2 linked regions of the Roseobacter denitrificans OCh 114 genome follow. The protein of the gene in region 2 interacts with the protein of the main gene of each other region in a pairwise test. Links are inferred from orthologs where the notes say so. Each region holds a gene or a part of one and is shown on either strand. Other genes may lie near its edges.

Region 1 (8,616 bases), 1.5 Mb from region 2 along the record:
GATCATCAGGTAGATCACCGCCGCAATCAGCAGCGCCAGCAGCAACCAGCCGAGCCAGACAAGCCACCACCAAAAGGCGCTGACACCGGCCACAGCCGCCGCGCCCACGCCCGATGCCAAAGGCACCGCCGCAGCCGCCGCAGGAGGCGGCACATAGCCCGGGCGCTGCGCAGGCGCGCGGGTGTCCATGCCCGTCAGCACGCCGCGCACCGCAACCTGTGCGTCCTTGCTCCACGCCCAGTTCACCAAAACCGGCTGCGGTGGCGCACCATCCGCACTCTCTATGACGAAAATCGCGTCTTCGTCCGGGATTTCGAGCGCATTGGCCAGCGCTTCACCGAGGCGCTGTTTTTCCGCCAGCTTTGAGGCCATCAGCTCATCAGCCACATCCTTGACCTTGGCCACCAACCCGGAGAGCACCTCGCGCGCCGGTTCCGGATCCTCAAGCGAGGCCAGCGGCACCGCCTGCCCGTCTACCGTGGCGTACCAGTCAAACCGATCCCCATACTGCGTCGGCACCGGCTCCGCGAAAAGCGCTGCTGCCGCCTCGCCACAGGCGTCGCGGACCGTGTCGCTGACAAGTTCATAGGACCGCTGCGGGGCGGTGCCGAGCGGCTGCAACCCTTCGGTCGAGGTGTTGGTCAGAAAGGATCCATTCATACCACTAACCCGCTACTGTCCCGCCGAAACAGAAACAGGCGCAGGGCGGGCAACAAAGGGCTCGCAAACCTCGCTGGATATGGTCGGGGCCGCGGGTGTGTCGGCCAGAAACTCCAGCAAATCATCAATGGAAAGGGCAAAATTCAGGTTCCGCAACTCGCCCTGATAGACGAAGGTATTCACACCCACCACGCGGCCACACATATCAACCAGTGGTCCGCCGGAATTGCCCCCCGACAGCGGTGCCGAATGGATCACGGCATGCGCGCGGTCCGAAAGCGACTGTTCCGAATTCACCGAGCCGTCCGTTACAATCAAATCGGGGACATCAAAATTGTTGCTGCTGCTGAGGGACTGAAAATCGCTGTTGATCCGCAACACATCACCGGGGTAGCCCGCCGCGATCACCGATTGCAGCCGCATGGACTGGTCGCTCTGGCGCAGCGTGTAAAACGGCTGGTCCACGTCCAACACCCGCAGCAGCGCGAAATCCGCGCCCACGTCGGCCACTGGACCCAGCGATTTCAACACATCGACGCGTTTCGGCCCGTCCATCGCCTTGCTGACCACAAGGATATTCTGCGCATCCGCCCCTTCGACCACATGGAAGTTCGACACGAGCAGATCCGGCCCCACGAAAAAACCCGTCCCCGTGGCCGTGCCCTGATCGGACACCGCCACAACCATCGCCGTGCGATCATCAATGTGGTTGAGCAAGGTTGCCGTATCGGTGATGTCCCCATCCGCCGGAGGGATCATCACCCGGTCAGAGGCGGGCGGCAGGATCGGCGTGCGGTCTGCCTTGATGATCTCACCCGCACGCAGCGTGCCTTCGTCAAAACCGGGAGGCAGCAGCCCTTCGATGGTCAGCCCATCCGGCATCAGCAAGGTGCCATCGGCCCGACACACGGCGCCTTCGAGAGCCACGTTCAAATCAGCCAGCCGCTGTTCCAGCGCGCGGTTGATCTCGCGCGCAGCGCGTAAAGTGTCTTCATCCGTCACCGCCGGCTGCACACCATCATCCGCAAAAATGCGGTTGCCCGGCACCAGCAGCCAGGCCAGTGCCCCGCCGAAAAGCAGCAATAGCAGAACCAGCGGCACCCAGGCGACCAACGGCACCCGCCCGCGCGCCGGGCGCTCCCCGGGTACAGGTGCTGAGGGATCATCCGTTGCCCCGCCTGCGGTGGCGGTTGCACCGGCGGTCGTGCCTTGCGCTGCATTTGCGACAGGCTCCGTGGCATCCACCGTACCAGCGGTCGCTGCCGTACCCGCCGCCGCCCCCGCAATGGCCGAAGCCGCCGCAACCGCCGCGATCTTTTCCCCCCTGCGTTGTTCCTGCTCCTGCTGCGTCAGGGGTGGTGCGCCATCCATCGCCAGATACGGACCCAGCGTGCGGGCGTAATGTACTGACCGGGTTGCAGCGTCTGACCCTTCTGCGGGCATCAAACCCCAGTTCACAATGACCGGATGACCGCCTACCGCCCAGATATCGCCCGCACTGCCGATGTGCAGCGCAGCGGCGACCAAGGGCGCCGCTTCGTCATCATCCAACAGATCCTTTAACGTCGACAGACGCGCGCGCAGGGCCGTTGCAACCTCGTTCTGTTCCGCCGTATCGAGTTTTGACAAGGGCACGCCCTGCCCCGCCCGGTCGCAATACCATGACACCGTCGACGCGGCCTGATCATTGCCCTTGCTGACCAGCGGTTCGGCAAACAGCTTGGCAACATCCGGACCGGCCTTGGCCATCAGCAGCGCATTGAATGCCTCATATTGCTCAACGGCAGGTGCATCGCCCGCCGCAATGCATCGGCTCAAATCAATGCGCGTCTTGGTCAAAAAGTGTTCGGCCATATCAGGCTCCGCATAATAACTGGTGCACCGGCTGACGTCGGTGCAAAATCAAAACTGCGGTTTTTGACACTCCGGACTGTCGTCCACTGCCCAAAGCACCAAGAAAAACAGATGCATGTCACCCTACACCAGATCGCCCCGATGCGCCCGCGCTTCCAGATAACGGCATAAAAAAATCGAGGTCAATCACCCTGTGGCAATCAGGCGGCTCAATACGCGCACACTCGGCGTTTTGGACATGCGCGCTGTAAACCGTGCCCGGTTTTCTGTTCATTTCACACAAATCAAAGAACATTCGAGCAATCAAATCCCCGTATTTCCTGAAAAAAACCGTGCGACGCGGGCGCGAATCTGATTTAATCGTGCAAATTAAAGATTTTGACGTGGGGTATTGGCTATGAAAAAGCGGAATGGAATTGCGGCTGTTGTGGCAGCCACTTTGATGATCACAACAACAAGCGCAAAGGCGGACAGCACAATCGGGGGCTTTGTTGCCGGGGCCGCCTTGGGGGCTTTGCTAAACAACCAGATCGGCAAAAACCAACGTGCGCAACAACAGCAAAAGCAAAGGTCGTCGATCAGCAGCTATCAGCGCCAGCAAAACCGGGAGGTGCAGGCATCGTTGAACGGGTTCGGGTTCAACGTGGGCACCGTAGATGGATCACTCGGGCCACGCTCCCGCGCAGGGATTTCGGAGTATCAGAACTACATGGGCTGGCAGCCGACGGGCAGATTGGATGACTGGCAGCGCTCACAACTCGTCGGCGCGCATCAGCGGCTTCAGGCCGGTGGCGGTGCCGCCTTCCCTGAGGTTGTAGCAAATGAAGGGACACGCGGTCTTCTCAAGGCCTTCGCCGATCCGACCTATGCCAATCGCTACCGCAACAACGGCGGGCAGGTAGACAACGTACAGAACAACAACGGTATCGTTGCCCGCAACAACGCCAACACGGGCGGCTTCACCAACAACACGGGCACACAACAGGCCCAGGCCCCGCTGTCCATCGCGCCGATCACCTTTGGCGCGCAGCAAGCGGTGACCTCCATGGCCAGCCATTGCGAACTGGTATCTGGCATGACGCAAGCCAATCAGGGCGTGATCCTTGCCAACAACATCAATGATCCCGAACAGGCCCTCGGCGAACAGTTCTGCGAGGCGCGTGCATTCTCCATCACACAAAGCCAGGGGTTGATCAGCCAGACGGGCCAGAGCGAAGACGTTTTCGCCGGGCAGTGCAGTCAGATCGCGCAAGCGATGGCTCCGGCCATTTCGCAGATCGGAACCGGCGATGTGAAACTTGTCGCAACGCAAGCGCAGCAGGTGGCAAACAGCGTCTATCAGGGCAATATGCAGACCGCCGCAGCCTATGGTCAGATTTGTCTGGGCCTTGGCTATCGTCAGGATGACGCTCAGATGGCGCTTGGCGGGGCAGCTTCCATGCTTGCCGCTGGCCAGATGCCGTATAGCGAAATCATGGGTCATCACCTGCGCTGGGGCTTTGGCACCGCGAAATCACCCGCCGCATCAACCGGCTGGTATCAAACGGCCATCGCCTCAATGGAGCAAGGCGCGCAACCGGTATTTGTCCCAAGCAAGACAGCCGAGCGTAACGCCATCATCAAAGCCTCGATCACCAGCGCACCTGTCGTCGGCGTGGCACCGCTTCAAACCTCTGGTCAGGGTGGGCTTGCCTTGCCTGCGCTTAACCTTGGCGGGAACTGACACGCCGGTTTTGCACGAACAGAACCCCATCACATAACAAAGGGCCTGCCGGTAGATGCCGGCAGGCCCTTTTTTAATCGTATATAGAACGTCTGACGAAATACCTGGAACATCAAGCATCGCGCAACGCGTTGAAACCCCGGGTTTCAGGCAGCGTTGCGTGATCGAGGTTTTTTGCATGACGCTTCAGAAGCGATCAGCCTTGTTTGGCCAAGGCGTCGCGGATTTCCTTGAGAATATCCAACTCGGTCGGGCCTGCGGGTTCTTCGGCAACAGCCTCTTTTTCACCTTCGGCGGCGTCTTTGATGCGGTTCACCGTTTTGACCAGCATAAAAACCACAAAGGCGATGATCAGAAAATTGATCACGGCCATGATGAAATTGCCAAAGGCAAAGACCGGCGCACCCGCATCGGTTGCCGCTGCAAGTGACGCATATGTTTCGCCGTCAAGCGCATAAAACCACCCCGAAAAGTCGATGCCACCGGTGAAAAGCGCGATAAACGGGTTCACAAGGTCTGCGACCAGAGATGAAACGATGGCGGTAAATGCGGCACCAATGATGATACCGACCGCCATATCCATGACATTTCCCTTTGAAATAAAGGTCTTAAATTCGTTGAGCATTTTTCCCTCGTACTGTTGATGACGGCCCTGAACATGGCCGTTAACCTTTCGTTAACACATAAGAGCCGTGTTGTAAGGCGCATCCACGGGGGAAAAACACGCCCGGCACGTCAAGGAGCGCCGGGACCCGAAAACAGAGCGCAGATCACCTGCGCCTCGGGAGGGTCAGTTACGAAGGCAAAGTGCCGGTCAGTACATACCGCAGAATATCAACGACCTGCTTGGGATCTTCCGCAACCGCAAGGGCTGCCGCATCGACCTCTTTCAAGGCATGCGCGTGGTCTGGCCCATGCAGGATAATCAGGGATTTTCCCAAGGCTGACGCATAGCCCGCGTCAAAGGCTGCGTTCCACTGTTTGTATTTCTCGCCAAACCGCACGACAACCACATCGGCATCTGCAATCCCCTTGCGCGTCCGGATCGCATTGACCATCGCACCCTTGTGGTCGTGCCAGTATTTGTTGTCCTCTGCGCCAAGGATCGCAACGCCGCAGTCGTCGCTCGCCGCGTGGTCGGTCACCGGGCTGTCAAAAACCACATCAAGATCCTGCGCCCCCGCCACGATCTGCTCGCGCCAGTCAGTGTGGATTTCACCCGACAGATACACTTTCAATGTCATGCTGCATCTCCTTTGAATTCAATTACATGCTGCAGCGCCCAACCGGCGCGGACGTATCAGGCGCGCAGCGTTCCACCCGTGGCCTTGATCACCTTTTCCACGACCTTTGCGCTGACCGCTTCGATGTCTTTATCGGTCAGCGTCTGGGTCGCGGGTTGCATCCGCACTGTCAGCGCAAGGGATTTCTTTCCTTCCCCCAAAGAGCCGCCGATAAATTCATCAAAGACGCGCACATCCTCGATCAGCGCCTTATCAGCCCCCATTGCCGCGTTGACGAGGGTCAGTGCCTCCACACCGCTATCGACAACAAAGGCGAAATCGCGCTCCACCGCCTGCAGGTCGCTAATCTGCAATGCGGCACGGGTCGCGCCACTCTTGCGGGGCAGCGGCACCTCGGCCGGCCAGATGGTAAAGCCCATCGCGGGCCCTTTGACGTCCATCGCCGCCAACACACGCGGGTGGATTTCGCCGAATACACCCAGAACTTTCTTGGGCCCCAGACAGATCATCCCATGCCGACCGGGATGCCACCACGGGGCGGCACCGCGCAAAATCTGTACCTTGGCAGGTGCACCGATGGCCGCCAGAACCGCTTCCGCATCCGCTTTGACATCATAGACGTCAACAGCGCGGGACGCACCATGCACATCCTTGGGTTCCGTCCGCCCGATCAGCACCCCACTGACCAGCAAATGCTGCTCTCCGGGTTCGCCGCCGTGAAAGGCAGGGCCGACCTCAAACAGCGCGAGGTTCATATTGCCCCGCGCCTGATTGCGCGCTGCCGCCTGCAAGAGACCGGGAAGCAATGCGGGACGCATGTGGCTCATGTCGCTGCTGATCGGGTTTTCCAGCCGGGTGACGTCCTCTCCGCCACCGAACAGCTTGGCAGAGGCCTGATCAATAAAGCTGTAGCTGACACATTCGTTGTACCCCAAGGCCGCGCAGGTCCGCCGTGCCATGGCTTCGCGCCGCTGGATCGGCGACAGGATCGGGCGCGACACGCCTTCATCCAGCCGGGGCAGCGGTCTGCCTTTCAGCTTGGTAAGCGAGGCAATCCGCGCCACTTCTTCGACCAGATCCGCTTCGCCCTGCACATCCGGGCGCCAGCTTGGCACATGGGCCATGTTGCCTTCAAGGCGGAACCCCAGCGCGGTCAGCGTCTGGCGCTGACTGCTTTCGGGGATGTCCATGCCCACCAGCGACTGCACCCGCGCGGCATCCAGTTTATAGGCCCGGTTGGTGTCAGGTATCTTGCCCGCCACGATGACCTCGGAGGGCTCACCGCCTGCATGCTCAAGGATCATATGCGTTGCATGTTCGATCCCGTAGGGCGTCCATTCCGGGTCGATGCCCCGTTCAAACCGATACCGCGCGTCGGAATTGATCTTCAGCGCGCGACCGGTATAGGCCGTGCGGACCGGATCGAAATAGGCCGCTTCGATAAAGACATTCGTGGTCTCTGCGGTGCAGCCCGTCGCAAGGCCGCCCATGACCCCCGCGATGCTTTCCACATTGGCCGCGTCAGAGATCAGCGTCATGCCTTCTGCAAAGGTATATTCCTTTTCGTCCAGCCCCACGAGGGTTTCGCCACCCTTGGCGCGATGGACCCGCAGGGTTTTGCCTTCGATCTTGTCGGCGTCAAAGACGTGCAGGGGGCGGTTGCGATCATAGGTGAAGAAGTTCGTCACATCGACGAGGAACGAAATCGGGCGCAGACCGATGGCGCGTAGTTTGTCCTGCAGCCACTGCGGGCTTGGGCCGTTCTTGACACCCCGGATCACCCGGCCAAAGAAAACCGGACACTGCTCCAGCGTATCCGCCTCGATGGTGATGCTCACCGGACAGGGGAAGACCCCTTCGACGGCGGCAACATCGCGCGGCTTCAACGTGCCAAGGCCGCGCGCCGCCAGATCACGCGCGATCCCGCGCACACCGAGCGCATCGGGCCGGTTCGGGGTGATCGCGATCTCGATCACCGGGTCAACCTTGGCCGGGTCATGCTCTGCCAGCCAGTCGACGAAAGACCGCCCGACCTCTCCGCTCGGCAATTCGATGATGCCGTCGTGTTCTTCGGACAGCTCCATCTCGCGCTCGGAGGCCATCATGCCAAAGCTTTCGATCCCGCGAATTTTGCCCACGCCGATGGTGGTATCAATACCGGGCACATAGACGCCGGGTTTCGCCACGACGACGGTGATGCCTTCGCGCGCATTCGGGGCGCCGCAAATGATCTGCTTGTCGCCCTCATCAGTCGCTACCTGACAGACCTTGAGGCGGTCCGCATCCGGGTGTTTTTCCGCTGATTTGACGTAACCGATAGTAAAGTCCCGCAGCTTGCCCGCACGGTCCTCGACCCCTTCGACCTCAAGACCAAGGTCGGTCAGCGCATAGGTGATCTCGTCCAGCGTGGCAGAGGTATCAAGATGCTCTTTGAGCCAAGAGAGTGTGAATTTCATTCTAAGGTCCTATGCTGTGTTCAAACCAAAAGCTTCGGGCAGTAACAGACTACAAATCAGTCAAAATTAAAGTCTAGTTTTACGCCGAAATGTCCCTCGGACTCATGGTCTTTCCAGCCACCAACGATTTCTGCACTCACAGCAACACCCAAAAGCCCTAAATCTTGTTCTGCAAACCATTTTCGAAAGTGGCGAGCATCCGCTCTAGAAAGGTAACCAACCGTTTTGCTGTCAATAACAACGCGTACGGCTTCAGGGTCGTGACGATTATTGTCTTCGATGACCATCGCAGCATGACAACGAAACTGCTTGCTCTCTTTGGTTTTTTTTCCAGCGATCGCTTCCAACTCAATTTGGTAAGATGCTTCACCCACAATATCGAATTGGTATTGCCCGCCACAATCAAGCAACGGCAAATTCACAGTTTCGGCTTTCTTCTTTTTGAACCAACCAATCACCTACTCAGCCCCCCATGCAGCGTCGGCTGATCCAGCGAGGCAAACCCGTAATGCCGCAGCCACCGCAGGTCGGAATCAAAGAACGCGCGCAAATCCGGGATGCCGTATTTCAGCATGGCGATGCGGTCGATGCCCATGCCAAAGGCGAAGCCCTGCCACTGGTCGGGGTCAATCCCGCCGGCGGCCAGCACCTTGGGATGTACCATGCCGGAGCCAAGAAC
Region 2 (11,769 bases):
GTTGTATTTTGCAAAACGTTACGGCATTCAACCCGAAAGCCACTCAGGTCCACTTTTCAGCCGAAGGGAGCCCTTCATGCCCATCACCGTTGGTCACGACACGTCAAAAACGCGCAAAACACTATCCGCAGGCACACAGAGCATTGATTACTATTCCATTCCGGCGGCGACCGCAGCCGGTTTGGGAGATTTTTCAAAACTGCCGGCAGCCCTCAAGGTCGTTCTGGAAAACATGCTGCGGTTTGAGGATGGCAAGACCGTGACCGTCGATGATATCAAGGCTTTTGCCCAATGGGGCGCACAGGGGGGCAAGAACCCGCGCGAGATCGCCTATCGCCCTGCCCGCGTCCTGTTGCAGGATTTCACCGGCGTTCCGGCGGTTGTGGACCTCGCCGCGATGCGCGACGCCATCATCAGCCTTGGCGGTGACGCGGAGAAGATCAATCCGCTGAACCCGGTTGATCTGGTGATTGACCACTCCGTGATGATCGACGAATTCGGCAACCCGCGTGCGTTCCAGATGAATGTGGACCGTGAATACGAGCGAAACATGGAGCGCTACACCTTCCTGAAATGGGGACAGAGCGCATTTAACAATTTCCGCGTCGTGCCACCCGGAACCGGCATCTGCCACCAGGTGAACCTGGAATATCTGGCGCAAACGGTCTGGACGGATACCGACCAGAACGGGGCCGAAGTGGCCTATCCTGACACACTTGTCGGCACTGACAGCCACACCACGATGGTGAATGGCGCGGCTGTTCTGGGCTGGGGTGTCGGCGGAATCGAGGCAGAGGCCGCGATGCTGGGCCAGCCGATTTCCATGCTGATCCCCGAAGTCATCGGCTTCGAACTGACCGGCACGATGATGGAAGGCACCACCGGCACGGACCTTGTGCTCAAGGTGGTCGAACTGTTGCGTGCCAAGGGTGTGGTCGGAAAATTCGTTGAATTCTACGGCGAAGGGTTGGATCGCCTGCCGCTGGCCGATCGCGCGACGATCGCGAACATGGCGCCGGAATATGGCGCGACCTGCGGGTTCTTCCCGATTGATGCGGAAACGCTGCGCTATCTGCGCAATACCGGTCGTGACGAGGAGCGTGTGCAACTGGTCGAAGCCTATGCCAAGGAAAACGGTTTCTGGCGTGGCCCCGATTATGCGCCGATCTACACGGACACGCTGCATCTGGACATGGGCACGATCGTGCCTGCGATTTCGGGGCCGAAACGCCCGCAGGATTTTGTCGCGCTCACTGACGGGCAAACCGCCTTCCGCAAGGAAATGGAGGAGACCTTCAAACGCCCCATGGGCAAGAAGGTCGCGGTCGCGGGCGAGGATTACACGTTGGAGTCGGGCAAGGTTGTCATCGCCTCGATCACTTCCTGCACCAATACATCAAACCCCTACGTCATGATCGGCGCGGGCCTTGTGGCGCGCAAGGCGGCCGCCTTGGGGCTTAACCGCAAGCCTTGGGTGAAAACATCGCTTGCGCCGGGCAGTCAGGTGGTGTCGGCCTATCTGGAAGCTGCAGGACTGCAGGACGATCTGGACAGCATCGGCTTTAACCTTGTCGGCTACGGCTGCACCACCTGCATCGGGAACTCCGGCCCGCTGCAAAAGGAAATCTCGGACGCGATTGCCGAGGGGGATCTGGTGGCAACCTCCGTACTGTCGGGCAACCGCAACTTTGAAGGGCGCATCAGCCCGGATGTACGCGCCAACTACCTCGCCTCTCCGCCGCTGGTCGTGGCCTATGCTTTGGCGGGCACGCTGGATATCAACCTTGCCACCGACGCCATCGGTCAGGACCAGAACGGCAATGATGTGTTCCTCAGGGACATCTGGCCCACCAGCCAGGAAGTCGCGGAGCTGGTCGAAAAGACCGTGACCCGTGAGGCGTTCCTGACCAAATATGCCGACGTCTTCAAGGGCGATGAAAAATGGCAGGGCGTCAGCACCACGGACAGCAAGGTCTATGACTGGCCCGTTTCGTCCACCTATGTTCAGAACCCGCCCTATTTTCAGGGCATGGGGCAGGAACCCGGCACGATCAGCAACATCGAAAACGCATCCGTGCTGGCCATTCTCGGCGATATGATCACCACCGACCACATTTCACCGGCGGGATCCTTCAAGGATACGACACCAGCGGGGCAATACCTAATCGAGCGTCAGGTGCCCGTGCGGGAATTTAACTCCTACGGCTCACGTCGTGGCAACCACGAGGTCATGATGCGCGGCACTTTTGCCAACATCCGCATCAAGAATGAGATGCTGGATGGTGTCGAGGGGGGATACACAAAAGGCCCCAATGGTGAACAGGTGTCGATTTACGATGCTGCCATGGCCTATCAGGACGCGGGCAAGCCGCTGGTGATCTTTGGTGGTGAACAATACGGGGCCGGATCGTCGCGCGACTGGGCGGCCAAGGGCACGGCCCTGCTCGGCGTCAAGGCTGTGATCGCAGAGAGCTTTGAGCGTATTCACCGCTCGAACCTCGTGGGCATGGGAGTGATCCCGTTTGAATTCACCGGTGGCGACACCCGCAAATCGCTCGGCCTGACCGGAGAGGAGAAAGTTTCAATCTCCGGTCTGGACACGATACAGCCGCTGCAGGAAGTGCCCTGCACCATCACGATGGCGGATGGCACGTCCAAAACGATCACGCTCAAATGTCGAATCGATACCGCGATTGAAATCGAATACATTGAGCACGGCGGCGTTCTGCACTACGTGTTGCGCAATCTCGCGAAAGCCGCCTAGAGAAAGACTGCACCCCGGCGCGCAAACGACGGCGCGCCGGGGGGCGGATGTCCCAAAACACACTGATAAAGAGAGTGCGAAATCAGCCTTCCCATATTGCGGGAAGGTTTGGCGATTATCTTGAACAATCGAGTAAAAAGAACGTGTTATCTTAACTTCCTTTGCATTTTTCGCGTTTACTAATCGTTAACCTCGGCTACACGGTACGGACGCTTCTACATTTAAAAGGGATATGGAATGAGTGTGCTAAAAAGTATCGCAGTTGCTGCGGTTATGACGGGGGCAGCAGGGATGACCCAGGCTGCGACAGTAGATTTCAACAACTTTGCCGAAGGCGCGGTTCTTGGGGACAATACCGATCTCGGTGGCGGCGTTTTTGCTGACATCACGGCCTTCAAGGGTATAGACAAGGCGGTTGTCTTCAACACGCTTGGCGCTGTGAACACCACGAAGGACAAGGACCTGTTGTCGCCCTTCACAAACGCCGAAGACGCGACAGATAAACGCGGGTTTGGGAACGCGCTGATCGTTCAGGAAAACGACGGCGCGCCGGATGACAATGGAAGCGGCGGAACGATCGTGTTCAGTTTCCTGACCGATGTCATCCTCGACGAGCTGTTCCTTCTGGACTCCGAGATTGGGACAACAGCAAGCCTGTTCTCCGGCTCCACTCTGGTCAAGGCATTTTCGCTGACAGCCGACAATGAGTCGGACACGGGCAACAACCCCGCGAACAACGAGTTTACTGTGCTCGACTTTGGTGGTGCGACCGGCGACAAGCTGGAAGTGGTCTTCACAAGGTCCGGTGCGGTTGGCGAGATTGAGGTTTCCGCGGTGCCGGTTCCTGCAGGTCTGCCTTTGCTGCTCGGCGGCATTGGTGCCTTTGCATGGATCAAGCGACGCAAGAAGGCCTGAGCTGCGCTTGAAACCTGAAGGAAACGCCCCGGCCCGGGGCGTTTCGCTTTATCAACTACGTGGCCCGTCGACGCCACGATAGTGTCAACGGCTTACAGTCGGCAAAACAGACATGCACGACCCGAAGCGGACCGGTCGCGCACCATGCGGTCTACGTCCATGCTGCCCGCGCTACCCTTGGCCGACAACATGCTACTGCCGCAGAGTTGTGATATTGGCCATCAGTCCCTACGCGCCCGGCTCAAAACTAAGCGTGCCGCCATGCTCTTTGGGTACTTCATTCCCTTTCAGGTGGTTTTGCTGCCCATGGCGCGGGTCCTCGGGATCATGGGGACTGCAGGTACAATCCCTGGTCTGATTTTTGTTCATGTGATTTATGGCCTCGGTTTCAAAACGCTCTTCTATCGTAACTTCTGTGTCTCGGTTCCCTCGGAACTCACCAAGGCAGCCAAAGTCGATGGAGCCGGGTTCTTTCGTATCTTCTGGTCGATCTTCCTGCCTATCAGCCTGCCGATCATTGTTGTCTCGATGATCTGGCAATTCACGAAGATATGGAACGACTTCCTGTTTGGCGTGTCATTCAGCTAGGCAGGTACCCAACCCGTCACCGTGGTGCTCAACAATATCGTCAACTCGACCACCGCCGTAAAGGAATACAATGTGGATATGGCCACCGCGATCATCGCAGCCCTGCCCACCCTTATCGTCTATGTCGTTGCTGGCAAGTATGTCATCCGCGATCTGACCGCAGGATCAGTGATACTCATGGCTCCCATTCGTGACATGAGGAAGCTCAAAAAGAACTACGGCCAGACGGAGATCCAGAGGGATATCAACGTCGCAATTGATCAGGGGGATTTCCTTGTGCTGGTCGGACCCTCGGGATCTGGCACGTCAACGCTGCTGCATTGCATTGCGGGTTTGGAGCCGATCTCGGGCGGCTTCCTCAGCATCAGCGGGCGGGACAATAGCGCGGTCAACCCAAAGGATCGCGACATCGCGATGGTGTTTCAATCCTACGCGCTTTACCCGACGATAACGGTTGTCAAGAACATCACCCTTGGCATGAAAGTCCGCGGCGTTGACCCTGCCACGCAGGCGCAGAAACCGAAACAGGTCGCAAAGCAGCTTCAGATTGAACAGCTTCTTTCCCGTCGACCGGGCCAGCTTTCGGGCGGGCAGCGTCAGCGCATCGCCATGGGCCGTGCGCTGGTACGTGATCCCAAGCTGTTCCTGTTTGCCGAACCGAACGGCCGCGCACCCCATGACGCACAGCAGGCCGAGTGTATGGTGGATATCGTCGAAGCCGCCGGGGCCGACAGCTTTGTCACCATGCATCTGGGGGGCAAAGGTGTCGGCACGGCTCCATGCTGAAACTTCTGCCAAGCCCGGTCAGATGCAGCAACCCGCCTTTGATCTGGCCAAGGTCTCGTATTTTGCGCCGGACTCCGGACAGCGTCTGAACTGAACGAGGGGGCGCGACCGCCCAAATACCCGTTTGCCTGCGTTTACACCGGCGTCCCTAAAGGGCCGCGCTGTCTTAGCGTGCAAATTCGTGACGCCCATGGCCCGATCCAAGTTCAAAAATACCGGTCAGCCCGCGCACAGTGCCGGGGTCATATGCGCAGGTGGGCCGATTACTGGCCCAATGCTTTTTCCAGTTCGGGCAGGAACCGCTGCTCATAATCGCTGCCGACCAACGGGCCTGCAAAGCGAAACAGCACCGTGCCTTCTGCATCCAGAATGAATGTCTCCGGCGGGGCCGTCACCCCCCAGTCAATCGCCGTGCGCCCTTGCGGGTCAAAAGCCACCGCCCGAAACGGATTGCCGTCATCGGTCAGATACCCGCCGGCGGGGCCTGCCTTGTCCTTGAAGTTCACACCGATGATCGGCATGCCCTCCGCGGCCATCTCCAAAAGCTTTGGATGCTCCGCGTGACAGGGCGGGCACCATGAGGCCCAGAAATTGACGAGCGTGACCTCTCCCGTTGCCATCGCCTCTGCGGTGACCGGTTCAAACCCCTCCAGCCCCACCTCGGTGATGGGCGGCGCGGGTTTGCCGACCAGAGTCGATCGCAGCTCGTTCGGGTCGTTGCGAAACATGCCAACGCCAGCCAATGCGATAAAGCCCGCAAAGATCAGCGGCGGTGCAATCATCAGCGGCGATATCTTAGGCATCTCTGTCTCTTTTGCGTTCGATTTCATCAAGGGCACGGCGCGCTTTGCGCCCTTTATGTAACGTGATGAAAACCAACAAGGCCAATAACAATAGCGTTGCCGCATAGGAGGACAAAACCGCCTCGCTGTACTTTCCAAGATCGGGCATCATGAGCGGGCCTCCCGTGCCAACAGGGCCTTGGCGCGGCGCAGCCTGATTTCCGTACCCGTGCGGTAGAGCACCAGCGCCAGAAACAGCAGCACAAACCCCGCGATGGCCACCAGCAGCGGAAAGTAGAATACATCCGCCACGTTCTCTTCCTTGTCGAGGCTCAGCGATGCGCCCTGATGCAGGCCTTGGTTCCAGAAATTCACTGCATAGCGCGACAGGACCGCAAAGACGGACCCGACCAGGCAGAGCACAGCCGTCAGATCAGCCGCCGTATCCGGGTCCTCAATGGCAGCCCAAAGCGCGATGTAGCCAAGGTAAAACAAAAACAGGATGAGGAACGACGTCAGGCGCGGATCCCACGCCCACCACGTGCCCCACATGGGCTGGCCCCAGAGCGCGCCCGTAACAAGGGCAATAATAGTCATCACCACGCCAATCGGTGCCGCGGCCTTTGCTGCAAGCGCACTGACGTGATGGCGTCGGATGATCCAGATCAGAGAGGTGACAAGCATCATGACCCAGATATTGATCGCCATCATTGCAGAGGGCACATGCAGATAGATGATCTTGACCGTCGAGCCCTGCCGGAAATCATCCGGCGTAAAGAAAAAGCCCCAGACCAGACCAACAACAAGACTGGTGGCCGCAAGCACCCAAAGCGTCGGCAGGACACGTTCGCTCAGTGCAAGGAACTTGACCGGATTGGCATAGCTCCAGAACGAACTGGGCCGTTTGGGCGCGGGTTTTTCGTTGGTCAGTGTCATGCTCCGTATTTAGTCACTCGCCCCACGAGCCTCAATGGGCAAAACGCCACGCTTATCGCAGATTTACGCGCAGGGCAGCAGCGGATGCAAAGGGCATGACCGCGATCACCCCCAGCGTGATCCCGGCCAGCATCAGTGCGGGCGTTTGCGTCTCCATGCCCACAGCGCCGCGCCGCGCGACCTCCGCGCCAAAGATCAGCGTCGGCACATACAGCGGCAAAACCAGCAGCGACATCAAAAGCCCGCCGCGTTTGACCCCGACCGTCAGCGCGGCGCCAAAAGTGCCGATCACCGAAAGCGCAGGCGTCCCCAGCGCGAGCGACAGCACCAGCCAGAAAAAGCCGGGACCCGGCAGGTTTAACAGAATTGCCAGTACCGGCGCGGTCAGCACCAGCGGCAAACCCGTGGTGATCCAATGGGCCAGCGCTTTTATGCTGAGCGCGGCTTCCAGCGGCAGGGGAGATGTGGCCAAAAGATCCAGCGTGCCGTCTTCCCAATCCAGCGCCAACAGCCGGTCCAGCGACAACAGGCACGCCAGCAGCGCGCCAAGCCACAAGATACCCGGCGCGATCCGCGACAGGAGTTCGGCCTGCGGACCCACCCCAAGCGGGACAAGCACGGTGACAATAAGGAAAAAGGCCAGCCCGAGGCCGAAGCCGCCCCCTGCCCGCAGCGCAAGGGCCAGATCACGCACCAGCAGCGCCTTCACAGGAAGGCCTCGTCACTTGCGCCCGCAAGTGCGGTTGGCGAGGCGCGCAACGGTCCCACATCCAACACCTGCGCATCACGCAGACCCAGATCAATATGCGTGGCGATCAAGGCCGATCCACCGGTGGCCAAATGCGCCTCTACGGCGGCGGCGAACATCTCTACTGCCCTTTTGTCCAGTGACACGGTCGGCTCATCCAGCATCCAGACCGGGCGGCCCGTAACCAGCAGGCGCGCAAGGCCGAGCCGCCGTTTCTGCCCCGCCGAGAGCGTCCCCGCAAGCCGGTCCGCGAGGTCATGTAAATCAAAGGCCTGCAAGGCCGGGGCAATGTCCGAACGCCCAAAAACCGCCGCCCAGAACCGCAGGTTTTCGGCCACAGAGAGCATGGATTTCAACCCGTCGGAATGGGCGGCATAGGCGATGCGATCCTCGGTGCCGCTTATCTGTCCGGCCAGTGGCGGCTGTAATCCCGCGAGCGTGCGCAGCAAGGTGGTTTTCCCCGAGCCATTTGGCCCCTGCAGGATCAGTGCGGCCCCTTCAGCCAGATCAAAGCTCACACCGGAAAGGATGGGGACGCCGCCGCGGGTCACGCAAAGATCATCTACAGAAACAGTCATGCCCAGATCGTTAACCTATTGTGCCACGGCACAAAAGCACGATTTCACGCGGTAACCGGGATCAGGGCCAGCGCGATCCGCCGCCCTTCGCTCAGCAGGATGTTATAGGTGCGGCATGCCGCAGGCGACGCCATGACCTCAATGCCAAGACCGGCCTCTTCGAGACTATCCTTGAGAGCAACGGGAAGATGCGCAATCTCACTGCCCGTGCCGACGAACAACACATCAACCTTGCCCGCCAAGGCCAGCAGCGCCGCATCATCGTCAAACCCCGCCCAAGGCAGCGTGCCGTCCGGCCCCGCCAGAACAGGACCATGGATCACCTCGCCCCCGATGCGGAAGAAACCCGGCCCGTAGCCTTCGATCGGTTTGGCATCTGTAAAGCGGATTTCGTTCAGTCGCATGGCGTGCCTGTCGTCAGGGTTTGGGGTCGATATTGGCGTATTGATTGCCCGAATTGGCGTCCGGTTTTGACCAGTCGCGCTTGACCCCAAGATAGAGCAAGGCAGCCGAGGCAACAAATATCGAACTGTAGGTCCCGACAATGACTCCCCAGATCATCGCAAAAACGAAGCCCCGGATCACATCCCCGCCCAGCACGAAGAGTGCGATCAACGCCAGAAGCGTCGTCACCGATGTCATGAAGGTCCGGCTCAGTGTTTCGTTGATGGAGATATTCAGAACTTCATTGAGCGGGCGTTTCTTGTATTTGCGCAGGTTCTCGCGCACCCGGTCGAAAACAACGACCGTATCGTTCAGAGAGTAGCCCACGATGGTCAGCAAGGCGGCGATGATGGCCAGATCGAACCGGATCTGAAGCTCGGAAAAGACGCCGATTGTCAGAATGACGTCATGCACAAGCGCGAGCACCGCTCCGGCTGCGAACTGCCATTCAAAGCGCAGCCAGATGTAAATCAGTACCGCGCCGATAGCCAGAACCACCGCAATGACAGCGGTCTGGATCAACTCACCCGAAACTTTTGGCCCCACCGATTCAACCGAGGCAAAGGGCAGTTTCAGCCCCGGATCCGCCGCCTGAAGCGCGGCACCGATGTCACTGATCAGCTGGCCCTCGACCGCCTCGCCACCCTCCTGCGCCTCGATGCGGATCATGGCGACATTCTGGTCGGCTTCGAATTGCGGGTCAAAAACCTCGGTGATGGAAATATCACCCAGTTCCAGTGCGGCCAGCGCTTCGCGATAAACGCCGATATCAACCGGCTGCGTGCTTTCCGTCCTGATGGTTGTGCCGCCGCGAAAGTCGATGCCGTAGTTCAGGCCCTGCAACAAGAAGGAAACAAAGGCCACGACCATCATCAGGCCGGAAATCCCCAGCCACAGTTTCCAGCGCTTGAAGAAATCGAAGTTGGTATTCTGTTTAACCAGACGCAGACGCATATCAGACCTCGATTTTCTTCGGGCGCTTGCGCTCGAACCAGATAACGATCATCAACCGCGTGACAAAGATCGCCGTAAAGACAGACGTGAGGATCCCGAGGCCCAGCGTGATGGCAAAGCCGCGTACCGGCCCCGACCCCATGGCAAAGAGGATCACCGCCGTGATGAAGGTCGTGATGTTCGCATCCAGAATGGCGGAGAGCGCTTTTTCATAGCCCAGTTCAATGGCACGCGCCGGCCCTTTGGAGGTTTTAAGCTCTTCCCGGATGCGTTCAAAAACCAGCACATTCGCATCCACCGCCATGCCGACAGTCAGCACGATTCCCGCAATACCCGGCAGGGTCAGTGTGCCGCCTATCATACTGAGCAGGCCAAAGATCAGACCAATGTTGATGATCAGCGCCACATTCGCAAACAGTCCGAACATGCCGTAACTCAGGAACATGAAGACCAGCACGCCCAGAAAGGCGACAATGGTCGCGATCTTGCCTGCGTCGATGCTGTCTTGGCCGAGTTCGGGGCCGATTGTGCGCTCTTCGAGAAAATCCAGACCCGCAGGCAGCGCACCTGCACGCAACAGAATGGCCAGATTGGTTGATTCCTCGACCGTGAAGCGCCCCGTAATGATGCCCGACCCCCCGGGGATATGGCTCTGGATTGTGGGCGCGCTAACGACCTCGTTGTCCAAGACGATCGCAAAGGGCGATCCGATGTTTTCAGCCGTATAATCCCCGAATTTCCGCGCGCCCGTCGTATTGAACCTGAAATTGACAGCAGGACGGCCGTTCTGGTCAAAGGCGGGCTGCGCATCCACCAGTTCTTCGCCCGTGACCACGGCGGCGGCTTCGATCGTGTAGTACGTGCCGGGCTCATCCAGCGACGGCACAAGCTTGTTGCCAAGACCCGGGCTGGCATTGGCGTCTGATCCACGGCTGACCACCGGATTGAACGTCAATTGCGCGGTGGTTCCGATGATATCCTTGAGTTCCGCCGCCGAACCGATGCCCGGCACCTGGATCAGAATGCGGTCGGACCCCTGGCGCTGGATCGTGGGTTCACGCGTGCCGACCTCGTCGATCCGCCTGCGAATGATCTCAAGGCTCTGCTGGACCGTGCGCTCATCGGAGGCCAGTTTTTCAGCCTCTGACATGGTGACGATCAGCAGATCGCCCTCCGCGCGCACCTCGATGTCATTGGCGCCCACGCCCGTGATCGTCTGGATAGGCCGCGCCAGCCCACGCACGATTTCCAGCGCGCGCGGCATGCCTTCGGGTTGCGAAATGCGGACGTGCACCTCATCGCTTGGGGAGGGTTGCAGCCGGATTGTGCCGATGGTCTCGCGCTCCGGGCGCAGCGCATCCCGGATTTCCGGCCAATATGATTCCATCCGGTTGGCATAGACATCCGCCACCCGCACCTCGGCCAGCAGATGCGCCCCGCCCCGCAGATCAAGCCCGAGGTTCACAAGACCCGAAGGCATCCATTCCGGCCACTGCGCGCGCAAAGCGTTGTTTTCGGGCGTGTCCGCCCCGAGTTCAATGGCCTGAACCGCATCATTGTGCTGCTCGACGGTCGTGTAAAAGAGGTTTGGCATCGCAAGCCAAAGTCCGGCCACACATGTCAAGAGGATCGTGATCCGTTTCCAAAGATCAATCTGCAGCATAGTGACGCCTTTTCAAGCCGTTGTAAGGCGGTCTTACTTCGCCGGTTCCGTTTTCGAGACCACGGTCGCGATTGTGTTCTGGATCACCCTGACCTTGACGCCGTCGGCGATTTCAAGCTCAAGCTCGCCGTCATCCTTGACCTTGACCACCTTGCCGAGAATACCGCCCTGCGTGACGACCTGATCGCCCCGACGCAAAGCCGCCACCATTGCCTGATGTTCCTTAACCTTTTTTTGCTGTGGCCGGATCAGCAGGAAATACATGATCGCAAAGATCAGAATAAGTGGTACGAACTGGGCGAATGCTTCCATGAACAGGGTCCTTTACATGATGGCGTACCACGTCACTTCCGCGACACGCGAATTTTGGCGGAACCTATGGTCTGATGCCGCGCTTTGCAAGGCAGACCGTAGGGGGATTGCAAATGAAATGCGCGCCGGCTTGCGTGGTCTGAAAAAGCCGCCTGCGCCGCGCAAAGGCAGCCTGTGCCGCCGCCTATCCCCGTGGCGCGCTTACCTGCGCGTGATCTTTGCCGTTTTCGCGTTCTGTCTGTCTGCCACCCTGCCGGGTTTCGCGGGGCCGTTGCCGATGCTGGACGCGGATCAACGCC

The links.
Region 1: the proteins of secD (region 2) and pheT interact in binary tests that used the Escherichia coli proteins (3 or more experiments, as listed by UniProt). The link is inferred for Roseobacter denitrificans OCh 114 from one-to-one orthologs.

Annotation. Positions count from the first base shown.
Region 1 is NC_008209.1:974,069-982,684, reverse strand. Bases 5,238-8,288 are described here. They hold pheT (phenylalanine--tRNA ligase subunit beta), read right to left. Parts: upstream 7,938-8,288; coding sequence 5,538-7,937; downstream 5,238-5,537. Other genes in these bases: RD1_RS04670 (hypothetical protein), read right to left, coding at 7,994-8,288; RD1_RS04680 (YtoQ family protein), read right to left, coding at 5,238-5,481. Also shown: RD1_RS04700 (hypothetical protein), read right to left, coding at 1-660; RD1_RS04695 (trypsin-like peptidase domain-containing protein), read right to left, coding at 673-2,514; RD1_RS04690 (peptidoglycan-binding domain-containing protein), read left to right, coding at 2,912-4,237; large conductance mechanosensitive channel protein MscL, read right to left, coding at 4,434-4,862; more of RD1_RS04680, read right to left, coding at 5,032-5,237; more of RD1_RS04670, read right to left, coding at 8,289-8,395; pheS (phenylalanine--tRNA ligase subunit alpha), read right to left, coding at 8,392-8,616.
Region 2 is NC_008209.1:2,432,606-2,444,374, reverse strand. The notes cover bases 8,828-11,662. They hold secD (protein translocase subunit SecD), read right to left. Parts: upstream 11,159-11,662; coding sequence 9,497-11,158; downstream 8,828-9,496. Other genes in these bases: RD1_RS11710 (trypsin-like serine peptidase), read left to right, coding at 11,589-11,662; yajC (preprotein translocase subunit YajC), read right to left, coding at 11,192-11,470; secF (protein translocase subunit SecF), read right to left, coding at 8,828-9,495. Also shown: aconitate hydratase AcnA, read left to right, coding at 77-2,764; RD1_RS11770 (VPLPA-CTERM sorting domain-containing protein), read left to right, coding at 3,002-3,679; RD1_RS11755 (DsbE family thiol:disulfide interchange protein), read right to left, coding at 5,317-5,856; heme exporter protein CcmD, read right to left, coding at 5,849-6,007; RD1_RS11745 (heme ABC transporter permease), read right to left, coding at 6,004-6,771; heme exporter protein CcmB, read right to left, coding at 6,824-7,480; heme ABC exporter ATP-binding protein CcmA, read right to left, coding at 7,477-8,097; RD1_RS11730 (Mth938-like domain-containing protein), read right to left, coding at 8,142-8,501; more of secF, read right to left, coding at 8,515-8,827; more of RD1_RS11710, read left to right, coding at 11,663-11,769. UniProt on the Escherichia coli protein: Part of the Sec protein translocase complex. Interacts with the SecYEG preprotein conducting channel. SecDF uses the proton motive force (PMF) to complete protein translocation after the ATP-dependent function of SecA.